One region of the Mesorhizobium sp. LNHC209A00 genome, then DNA from elsewhere that is predicted to be linked to it. Evidence: predicted binding sites of a transcription regulator. Region 1 holds the regulator's gene; each other region holds the start of a gene.
What was found. Region 1 encodes LexA, which represses DNA repair genes until DNA is damaged. Its sites were predicted from a motif close to TGTTCNNNNTGTGTTCNG; they were not measured.
Positions count from the first base shown of each region.

Region 2: the regulator LexA is predicted to act here: its motif matches at 1,792-1,809, upstream of X739_RS149595 (sel1 repeat family protein).
Region 3: the regulator LexA is predicted to act here: its motif matches at 1,864-1,881, upstream of parE (DNA topoisomerase IV subunit B).

Region 1 covers NZ_AYWT01000008.1:113,555-116,832, forward strand. Annotated here, with positions in the region: gene X739_RS146020 (ABC transporter substrate-binding protein) at 1-456, opposite strand, end outside; gene X739_RS146015 (GntR family transcriptional regulator) at 606-1,376, shown strand; gene lexA (transcriptional repressor LexA) at 1,784-2,527, shown strand; partial or broken gene X739_RS01000000166345 (ComEC/Rec2 family competence protein) at 2,521-3,278, opposite strand, start outside.
Region 2 covers NZ_AYWT01000006.1:60,749-64,026, forward strand. Annotated here, with positions in the region: gene X739_RS149600 (branched-chain amino acid ABC transporter substrate-binding protein) at 1-976, opposite strand, end outside; gene X739_RS149595 (sel1 repeat family protein) at 1,402-1,668, opposite strand; gene X739_RS149590 (DUF2147 domain-containing protein) at 2,108-2,449, shown strand; gene X739_RS149585 (recombinase family protein) at 2,504-3,278, shown strand, end outside.
Region 3 covers NZ_AYWT01000001.1:89,951-93,228, forward strand. Annotated here, with positions in the region: gene X739_RS165295 (type II and III secretion system protein family protein) at 1-756, opposite strand, end outside; gene cpaB (Flp pilus assembly protein CpaB) at 787-1,713, opposite strand; gene parE (DNA topoisomerase IV subunit B) at 1,952-3,278, shown strand, end outside.

The sequences.
Region 1 (3,278 bases):
CACCGCGGCGACGTCCTGCAGATCGCTGGCGCCGGTCATGCCTTCGTCTCCGGCGTCCCATGATGGCACCAGCTTGGCCGCCACCGGATCGGTGACCGCGGCAAAAACGATCGGAATGCCGGAACCCGCGAGCGCTTTCTTGGCGATCTGCGAGACCGGCGTGGTGATGGTGTAGATCAGCTTGGGCTGCTCGGCCTGCAGCTTGGCGATCATCTGCGGCACCAGCGACGCATCGAAATTGGTGTGGCTCTCCGTGTAGACGACGTCCTTGCCCTCGACGAAGCCGTTATCCGTCAGCGCCTTCTTGAAGCCGGCTATGGCGGCGTTCAATTGCGGATGCTCGCCGAAATTGGCAATGCCGATACGGATCTGATCGGCCGCGGCACTGCCGGCGCTGACCATCAATGCGCCTGCCAGGGCCAAACCCGACAACCAAGCGGATTTCGACTTTAACATCATTTCCTCCCAGATTTGATCAGGGCCGCTTGGAAACGCGGCTGCTCCGCGATCATGGTCAGTCCGCCGGTCTGTGTCAAACATTATATATAATTGTTGTAGTAACCCAGTATCATATATACTTTTAGCCAGACGACGGATTGATCACGATGCGGGATGAGACGAGTTCCACAAAAACGGAAGCCGCCTATCAGCTGTTGCGGCGCGACATCCTGACCACGCGCCTCATGCCCGGCGCCCCGCTCAAACTGAGTGCGCTGCGCGGCACATATGGCGTCGGTTGGACACCGTTGCGCGAAGCCCTGTCGCGGCTCGAGGCCGAACGCTTGGTCACCGCCATCAGCAATCGTGGTTTTGCCGTGGCTCCGGTGTCGCGGGCCGAGCTGGAGGATCTGGCACGCGCCAGGATGGTGGTCGAGATACCCCTGTTCCTCGAATCGATGGAAAAAGGCGGCAGGGAGTGGGAGGATGCCGTAGTCACTGCCCACTACCGGCTCTCGCGTTGCAAGACGGCGGTCGACGATCCCTCCGACACGGCCGTCGACAGATGGGATGAGAACCACGAGGCTTTCCATGCGGCGCTGCTGAGCGCCGCCACATGCGACTGGCTGTTGCGGTTCCGCTCGACAATCTCGGATCAGTTGCGCCGGCATCATCGCTTTCTTGGTCTGGCGCCGACATTGCGGGCCGCGGCCGGCCTCAAGGACGGCTATGAACAGGCAATGGAGGCGTTGTGCGAAGCGATCGCGATCGAACACCATACTGCGATCATGGAAGCGGCACTCGATCGTGACGTCGAACGGGCCAAGGCGTTGATGACGGCGCATATCGGCTACACACTGCACGTCTATGTTCATAGCGAAGACAGCGGCGCGACCAGATACGCCGCCCGCGCCGGCAGCTTGAAGGGGTCGGGATAACTTCAGCGCTTCCGCGACGCCTATTCGAACGCGCTGGCCGGAGTGCGCCGAACGCCCGGGTCCATGGCCGCCCGGAGCTACCAATGGTTGGCATTTTGGTTTCGTTTCGTTCCGCGAATAATGAATCCATGAAATATACGGTACCCCTGGGAAGAAGCCTTCCAGATGGCTGATGCCAGCTCCATCGGCGGATAGGCCACAGGCCATTAACCAAACGATTTCAATGTGCCTGCCGATCGCGGAAAGGACCAGTTGCTGACGCCCTTGGGGGCAAAAAACTTCAGACCCCTTAACAAATTCATTAAACTTTAAACGGTTGCAGAACACAACTGGAACAGATAGTGTTTGTTCTGGGTTTGTTTTTTCGATTCTGGTTCAACCTTTCGTTCAATGTCTTGGGGGACGCCATGCTGACACGCAAGCAACATGAACTGTTGATGTTCATCCACGAACGGCTCAAGGAAAGCGGGATACCGCCTTCCTTCGACGAGATGAAGGAAGCACTCGATCTTGCCTCCAAGTCGGGGATCCATCGCCTGATCACGGCGCTGGAGGAGCGCGGCTTCATTCGCCGGCTACCCAATCGGGCGCGCGCGCTGGAAGTGCTTCGGCTGCCGGACTCGATCGCGCCGGGCCTCAATGCGGCAAAGAAGTTCTCGCCAAGTGTCATCCAAGGCAGCCTTGGCCAAGGCAGTCTCGGACGCCAGATCAGGCCGGCCGCTGCGCCTTCGCGCCTGCCCGCGGCCGGCAACGACGACGATGCGGTTTCAGCCGTGTCCATCCCGGTCATGGGCCGTATCGCCGCCGGTGTGCCGATCGATGCAATCCAGCATCAGACGCATTCGATCTCGGTGCCGCCGGACATGATCATGGGCGGCGAGCATTATGCGCTGGAGGTCAAGGGCGACTCGATGATCGAGGCTGGTATCTTCGATGGGGACACGGTCATTATCCGCAATGCCGACACGGCAAGCCCGGGCGAAATTATCGTGGCACTGGTCGACGAGGAGGAAGCGACGCTGAAGCGGTTCCGCCGCAAAGGCGCTTCGATCGCGCTCGAGGCTGCCAATCCAGCCTACGAAACACGCATTTTCGGGCCGGACAGGGTCAAGGTACAAGGCAAGCTGGTCGGGTTGATCAGGCGCTACTGAGCCGGCTTTCCATCGGGCTTGTCGGGTTTTTTGTACGGCGGCAGCCCCCTCGCCTCGCGTGAGAATTTTCGCTGTTCGTGCCAGGGTCGGTATGGTCCGTCGACGGCGAATTCGATCCCGGCCCGGGTCGTGGCCGACTGGGGATTGAAGAAGACGGCAGCGCTTCCCTTGCGGGCGAGCTGCCGTTTGGTGACGACGAGAACCAGCGGATTGTGGCAGGTGTCATAGGCGGTCGCGTCGTTCACGATGATCAGGTCAGCGAAAGCGCAGGCTTTCCAGGTGGTCTTGCGGTCCTCGACATAAGCAATGATCGCGCCGGAAGGGTGCCTGGCAAGGCACAGGCCTTCGCGGCAGTAGAAGGGCGATCCCGGCGGCAGGTCGGCGGGACTGGCAACGTCGAATTGCCCGTCTGTCTTGTCGAACATTTCCGGTTTGACGATTGTTTCGGAGATCAGAGCGCGCTTCCAGTTGTCGGTTGCGAATTCGTTCGGACGTTCCCGGTTGACGGCCAGTTCGCCATTGCCGATCGGCAGCGCGACCAGCCGCGCATCTTCCGAGATCAGCACATCGGGCGCGCGCGTGTGCGACACAGTCAACAGGCCGGCGAGCGCGAATGGCAGCGCCGCGAGCCGCAGCCAGGTCGTCGCCATCGTCGCGATAACCAGCGCGACGGTGACCAGCAGCACGGATTGCTGCGAAATCAGCCCGACTCCGTCGACCGGAGAGCGCTCCGATATCCACGCCGACACGG
Region 2 (3,278 bases), on a different contig from region 1:
CCGGATCGTCGCTGCCGGCACGCTTGATGCCTTCGGCGAATGCCTGGACCACCGCATAGGAGAACAGCGTGAAGCCTTCCGGCACGAAGCCGCCGGCCTTGATCTTCTCGACGGCTGCCTTGGCTTCCGGCTTTGCCTGCGGATCCGACGGGAACACGAACATCGTGCCCTCGCCGGCCGGGCCGGCAACCTGCCAGAACTCCGGCGAGGCGATGGAATCCGGCATGATCAGCTGGAACTTGAAATTCTGTTCGGCCGACTGGCGCAGGATCAGACCCGCCTCAGGGTGGTAGCCGCCGAAATAGACGACGTCGGCCTTGAGATCCTTCAGCTTGGTGACAAGCGCCGAATAGTCCTTCTCGCCCGGGTTGATGGCGTCATAATAGACCTCCTTGAGGCCACCGGTATTCATGGTTGCCTTGACGGCATCAGCCACGCCCTGACCGTAAGCGCTCTTGTCGTGCAGGATGACGACGTTCTTGCCGGCGTATTTCTTGGCGATCCACGGGCCGATGAAGGCGCCCTGTGCGTCGTCACGCGTATAGAGACGCATGATCGTGGACCAGCCGGACTTGGCGGCCGCATCGGTCAGCACCGGGTTCGAGGAAGCCGGGCTCATCATCAGCGCGCCGGCCTCGGCATAGACCGCCGAGGCCGGAATGCTCGAACCCGAGCAGGCATGCCCGTCGATGAACTTGACGCTGTTGGCGACGATGCGATTGGCGACCGACACCGCCTGCTTGGGATCGCATTGGTCGTCCTCGATGTCGAGCTTGATCTGGGAACCGTTGACGCCGCCAGCCGCGTTGATGGCGGCGGCGGCGGCCTGTGCGCCCTGCTTGAACTGATCGCCGATGGTGGCGAGCTGTCCCGTCATCGGGCCGACCACCGAGATGGTGATGTCATCGGCGAACGCGACCGGCGCGCTCATCATCAGGCCGAAAATGGCCGCGCTCAAAACACTCATTTTTTTCATGATGATAGAACTCCTCCACTCACGCGCGGCCGCCCGGCCGCGCTTCTTCCAGAGAGGCGGGACAATTTCATCCTTCATCGGACCTGTCTAGGCGCATTGGCGCCACTCGATTGGGCCTGCGTGGCCTCATCCACGCAAAAAAGCCACCCCAGCCTTGTTTCGGCTGGTCATGGCTTTTTTGCCTGTCAGGCTGTTTCCCCAGCGCCCCCGCGCTGTGAACCCAACCCACCTTCCCTGTCTTCCTGTTGACCATGATCGTTGCGAAACCGGAGTGTTCGGGATCATGGTTCGTTGCGCGGCTTGGACCTGTCGGCGTGCCGCGTTCTCGTTGTCGATGGCCGTGGCCTGGCTGTCTGCGCAGCCTTGTCCCTGTTGGCCCGACCGTCTTCTGCGGTCTTGGCCGGAGCGTCCCCGTCTGGCGGAACTCAGTGCATGGTCATCCATTCGCGGGCTTCGCGCAGCGCCTTGGCGATCTCGACCTTCGACATGGCCGCCGAGAGTTCCGAGCGCAGTTCGGCGGCGCGGGCCGAACCCTTGATGGCGGCGATGTTGAACCATTTGTGGGCGGCAACGACGTCGGTTTCGCAATCGCGGCCGGTCGCATACATCATGCCCAGTTCGAAGAGAATGTCGGCCTGGGCAGTTGCCCCCATGGCGCCGAAGCCTGCTTCAAGCATTTCAAAACGTGCCATTTTTAGTCCCCTGTCTGGCTCCCGAGAGCTGCCTCCGTTCGTCTTGTCCGGGCCGCTCTTTCGATGCTTTCGAGAATGCCGCTCAGGCTTGAATCCGTCGTTAAATGGCGTGCTTAATTTGAGGAAAACAAAGCTAAAACAAGAGGTAAACGCGTAAATTCGTTAAGGATACGAAGCCAGCAATTCAGCTGTTTTTCGCTAAATTTGAGGAAAATTTTCGAGCGCGCGGTCAACACTCTGCTAACCCTAGAAAACAAACACGAGGCGCCGGTCGTTTTCATTTCCGGGCCAACAGGGCGAATTCAGGCGCTTTCGAAATGCCAAAGCCTTCCGTCGCGGCACCGCTTTCGTTTTGACGGAAGCTGGATTAGCTTACGTTTGCGTAAGCGGCAGACCGGCGAGGCGGAGCATCCGGCTGGCTATCCAAAGGGAGTAAGACATGTTTCGAAAAGTGAGCCTGGCCCTGGCGGCCGCTTTGATCCTGAGCGGAGGGGCGTGGGCCGATCCAATCGAGGGCAACTGGAAAACGCAAGCCGGCGACACCGCTGCCATTTCCGGCAGCAGCTCGTTCTCCATCACGCTCAAGTCAGGCAAATATGCCGGCAAGACCATTGGCTCGCTCAAGGCGGCCGGGGACAACAAATACACCGGCAACATCACCGATCCGGCAAATGACAAGACCTATTCGGGCAAGGCAACCTTGTCGGGCGCGTCGCTCAAGATGAGCGGTTGCGTGCTCGGCGGATTGATCTGCAAGAGCCAGACCTGGCATAGACTGTAACTCTGCATAGTGTTATCGGACGGTTTCCAAGGTGCCAACGGAGACCGTCCAGCCATGCTTCAGCCCAGAGACCTCAAGGGACGCAACGCGATTTCCTATGCTCGCTGGTCATCCGGCAAGCAGTCCCAGGGCGACAGCGCGGCGCGACAGTCGGAGAACGCCAAGAAGTTCTGTTCGGCTTATGGGCTCACCCTGGACGACCAGCTTGTTGATGAAGGCATCTCTGCCTTCAAAGGTTTGAACCTTGAGGCAAGGCTTGGCCAGTTCATAAGCGATGTGAAGGCAGGGAAGATTCCCAGCAATGTCGTGTTGATACTTGAGAACCTCGACCGCTTCACCCGCATCAATCCCGTTGATGCTCTGCCTGTGTTGCTGGAACTGCTCAAGACCGGCCTGACCTTGGTAACCCTTCAAGACGAGCGTGTGCATACCCGCGTTGGTTACGCAGACAACACGATGCATATCATGATGTCCCTCATGTCCATGCAGGCGGCCTATGAGTACAGCGCCAAGCTGTCTGATCGAGTGGGCGCGGCGTGGTCGCGTAAGGCAGAGAAGGCCCGTGAGGCAGTCGCCAGTGGCGCGAGTAGGGTCAAGGTTGCCAAGCTGCCCTTCTGGATCGACCGGGAAACCTACGGCCTCAACGCCCGTGCCGACGACGCGCGGCTGATCTTCGAGCTTGCTAAGGAAGGCCACGGCCAGCAAGCCATCACACAAATTCTGAACTCTCGCGGCATCCCATCACCCGCAGGGAACTCTTGGGCTCAGGTTGTGGTCGGCGATGTCCTCCGCTCTCCAGCCGCCTACGGGTGCCTTGTCCTCAAGGGCG
Region 3 (3,278 bases), on a different contig from region 1:
GGCAATGTCGATCGAGACGCCGTTCGACAGCAGTCGGCCGATGATCTCGCCGTTCCCCGCCGCTGGCACCGTGCCCGGATCCAGTGAAACGTCGCGACCGCCGAAGCCGTAGGCGAAATTGGCGCTGTATTTCGCGCCCAAGTCCTGCCCTGCCTGGCGGTTGATCTCGACGAACCGGACATTGAGCTGAACCTGCTGCGACGACGAGATATTGACCGAGTTGATCACTTCCTCATTGCCGGAAAAGCGGCTGGCGATCTTGCTTGCCTTATCCGCCGCAACGGCGTCATCCGCCTCACCCGACAGCACGACACGGCCGTTGGCCGAGCCGACCTTGATCTTGGCGTCCGGCACACTGGCACGGATTGTGTTCGCCAATTGGTCGGTGTCGAGCGTCACCTCGATGTCCACGGTGCCGACGAGCTGCTTGTTCTGGTCGAACAGCGCAATGCCGGTGGTGCCGAGATTGTTGCCCAGCACATAGAAGGATTTGTCGGTCAGCGGGTTGACGTTCGCGATTTCCGGATCGCCGATGACGATCTGGTAGAAGGCGGCGCTCGTCATGATCGTCTTGGGCTTGCCCTTGGCAACCTTGATCGACGCATTCTTCGTCGACGAGACATAGACGATGTCGTTGTCCGCCTTTGCCGCTCCGGGCAAGGCGAGCACGCCGCTCGCAGCCAGGGCAAACGCCGTTGCCAGGGCGCGCACGAAGCGCGACCGAGCCGTCATTCGATATAGGGTACGCATCAACATTGTCCCGTCCCGCCCGGTCCCCACCGGTCTTTACTTCTGGTCCCGCGTTGGAACCTGATATTCCTCGGCCTGCGTGCCGCGCGTCACGATGATCGTCTTGAATTTCGGCTTCTCCGGCTCCTTCGCTATGGCATCGAACAAAGAGCCGGCCACGGCCTGTGTCTTGGAAGCGACGGATCCGCCGAAGGAAGAGATGGTGGTGACGCCGTTCTTGCCATCGCCGCCTTCGCTGGCGGAGCGAAGCGACAGCGACAGCGTTCCGACGGTACGGGCAAGCGCCACTTTCTGCGCGCCGTCGCTCGTCACCTCGAGGGTCACGGAATTGGCCACCTGCGGCGTTGTCTGGCGCTCGTCGGCGCCCTGCCCGACGCTGAGCACCTTGGCGTCGGCAACGACGATCTCCGAGGTGATGGTCGAACCGGCAGCCCCTTGCGCGTTCTTGGCGACTTCCTGGATTTCGCCGGCGTCGCGGGTCAGCACGACATCGACCCGGTCGCCCGGCGTGACGAAGCCACCGACGCCGGCGATCTCGTCAGTGCGGATGGTGACCGCCCGCATTCCGGGCGTCAGCATGTTGGACAGCGTCGCGCGGCCGTTCGGTCCCGACAGCTTGGTGAGCAGCACCGGCTCGTTGATCTCGATCGGCGACAGCGCGACCCGGCCGCCTTCGCCAAGCAATCCATCGATGGTGGCAAAGGCGCCCTGCGGAAGGGAATCCTGCGGCCACGGGATTTCGCTGAGCTTGGCGCGGTCGAGTTCCATGCCGTAGCGCAATGGCGCGTTCGCCACCACGATGGTCTTGAACTCGATCCTGGGCGCGGCCGGAGCAGCGATCGAGGCCGTTTTCTCCTGGGCATCGGCCTTGGCCTGGCTCTTGACCCAGAAATCCGCGACAAAGATCGAGATCGCCCCGAAAACGGCGGCGATGCCGATCATCGTTATGGCCTTGCCCCTCACGCCGAAAACCCCTGATGCCGGTCGTTTCTTGTTATGTTGGGCTCACGCTAGGCGGCATTGTTAAAGAATCAGGAATATTGCGCGGCGGCATTTGAGCTATTTCCGCCCGCTTGGTTATCGAATGGTTTTAGGGTAAGAGCAGTTAAATCCCCGAACGTAACAGGAACCTCCGTCGCTTGGCGCTGAAAAGCGTGGCAGTATCGACGGGGTGATTCGCAGCTTGGACTCTATGGCAGGCATGGACGACAACAACGATCTTTTCGGCAATCTGGAGAAACAGCCGCAGCCGGTTCGCACGCCGGCGCGCCCGGCGGATCCGCTGGTGCAGGCGGCCGCCAGGCGGCCAGCCGCAACCAAGGATGGCAGCGAGGGCTACAGCGCCGCCGACATCGAGGTGCTTGAGGGCCTTGAGCCGGTGCGCCGCCGGCCAGGCATGTATATTGGCGGCACCGACGACAAGGCGATGCACCATCTCTTCGCCGAGGTCATCGACAATTCGATGGACGAAGCGGTTGCCGGCCATGCCACCTTCATCGATGTCGAACTCTCCGCCGACGGCCATCTCACAGTCACGGACAATGGCCGCGGCATTCCGGTCGACATGCACCCAAAATTCAAGAAGCCGGCGCTCGAAGTCATCATGACGACGCTGCATTCGGGCGGCAAGTTCGACTCCAAGGTCTACGAGACATCAGGCGGCCTCCACGGCGTTGGCGTCTCCGTCGTCAACGCCCTGTCGGATCATCTCGAGGTCGAGGTCGCGCGGGGCCGCCAGCTCTATCGCCAACGCTTTTCGCGCGGCGTCCCGGTGACCGGACTGGAGCAACTCGGCGAAGTTCACAACCGGCGCGGCACAAAAATCCGCTTCCACCCCGATGAGCAGATATTCGGCAAGGGGGCGGCCTTCGAGCCGGCGCGTCTCTACCGCATGACGCGTTCGAAGGCTTACCTGTTTGGCGGCGTCGAGATCCGCTGGACCTGCGATCCCTCCCTGATCAAGGAAAAGGATCAGACACCGGCCAAGGCGGAATTCCATTTCCCAGGCGGCCTCAAGGATTATCTGAAGGCGTCGCTCGGCGACGACTTCCAGGTGACGCGCGAAATCTTCGCCGGCAAGAGCGACAAGCAAGGCGGCCATGGCTCGCTGGAATGGGCGGTGACCTGGTTCGGTGGCGACGGCTTCATCAATTCCTACTGCAACACCATCCCGACCGGTGAAGGCGGCACCCACGAAGCCGGCTTCCGAAACGTGCTGACGCGCGGCCTGCGCGCCTATGCCGACCTCGTCGGCAACAAGCGCGCCTCGATCGTCACGTCGGAAGACGTCATGATCTCGGCCGCCGGCATGCTGTCGGTGTTCATCCGCGAGCCGGAATTCGTCGGCCAGACCAAGGACAGGCTGGCGACGATCGAAGCGATACGCATCGTCGAGACCGCGATCCGCGACCCGTTCGACCATTGGCTGGCCGATAATCCGCAGGAAGCCTCGAAGCTGCTCGACTGGGTGATCGCGCGCGCCGACGAACGCGTGCGCCGCCGCCAGGAAAAGGAAGTGTCGCGCAAGA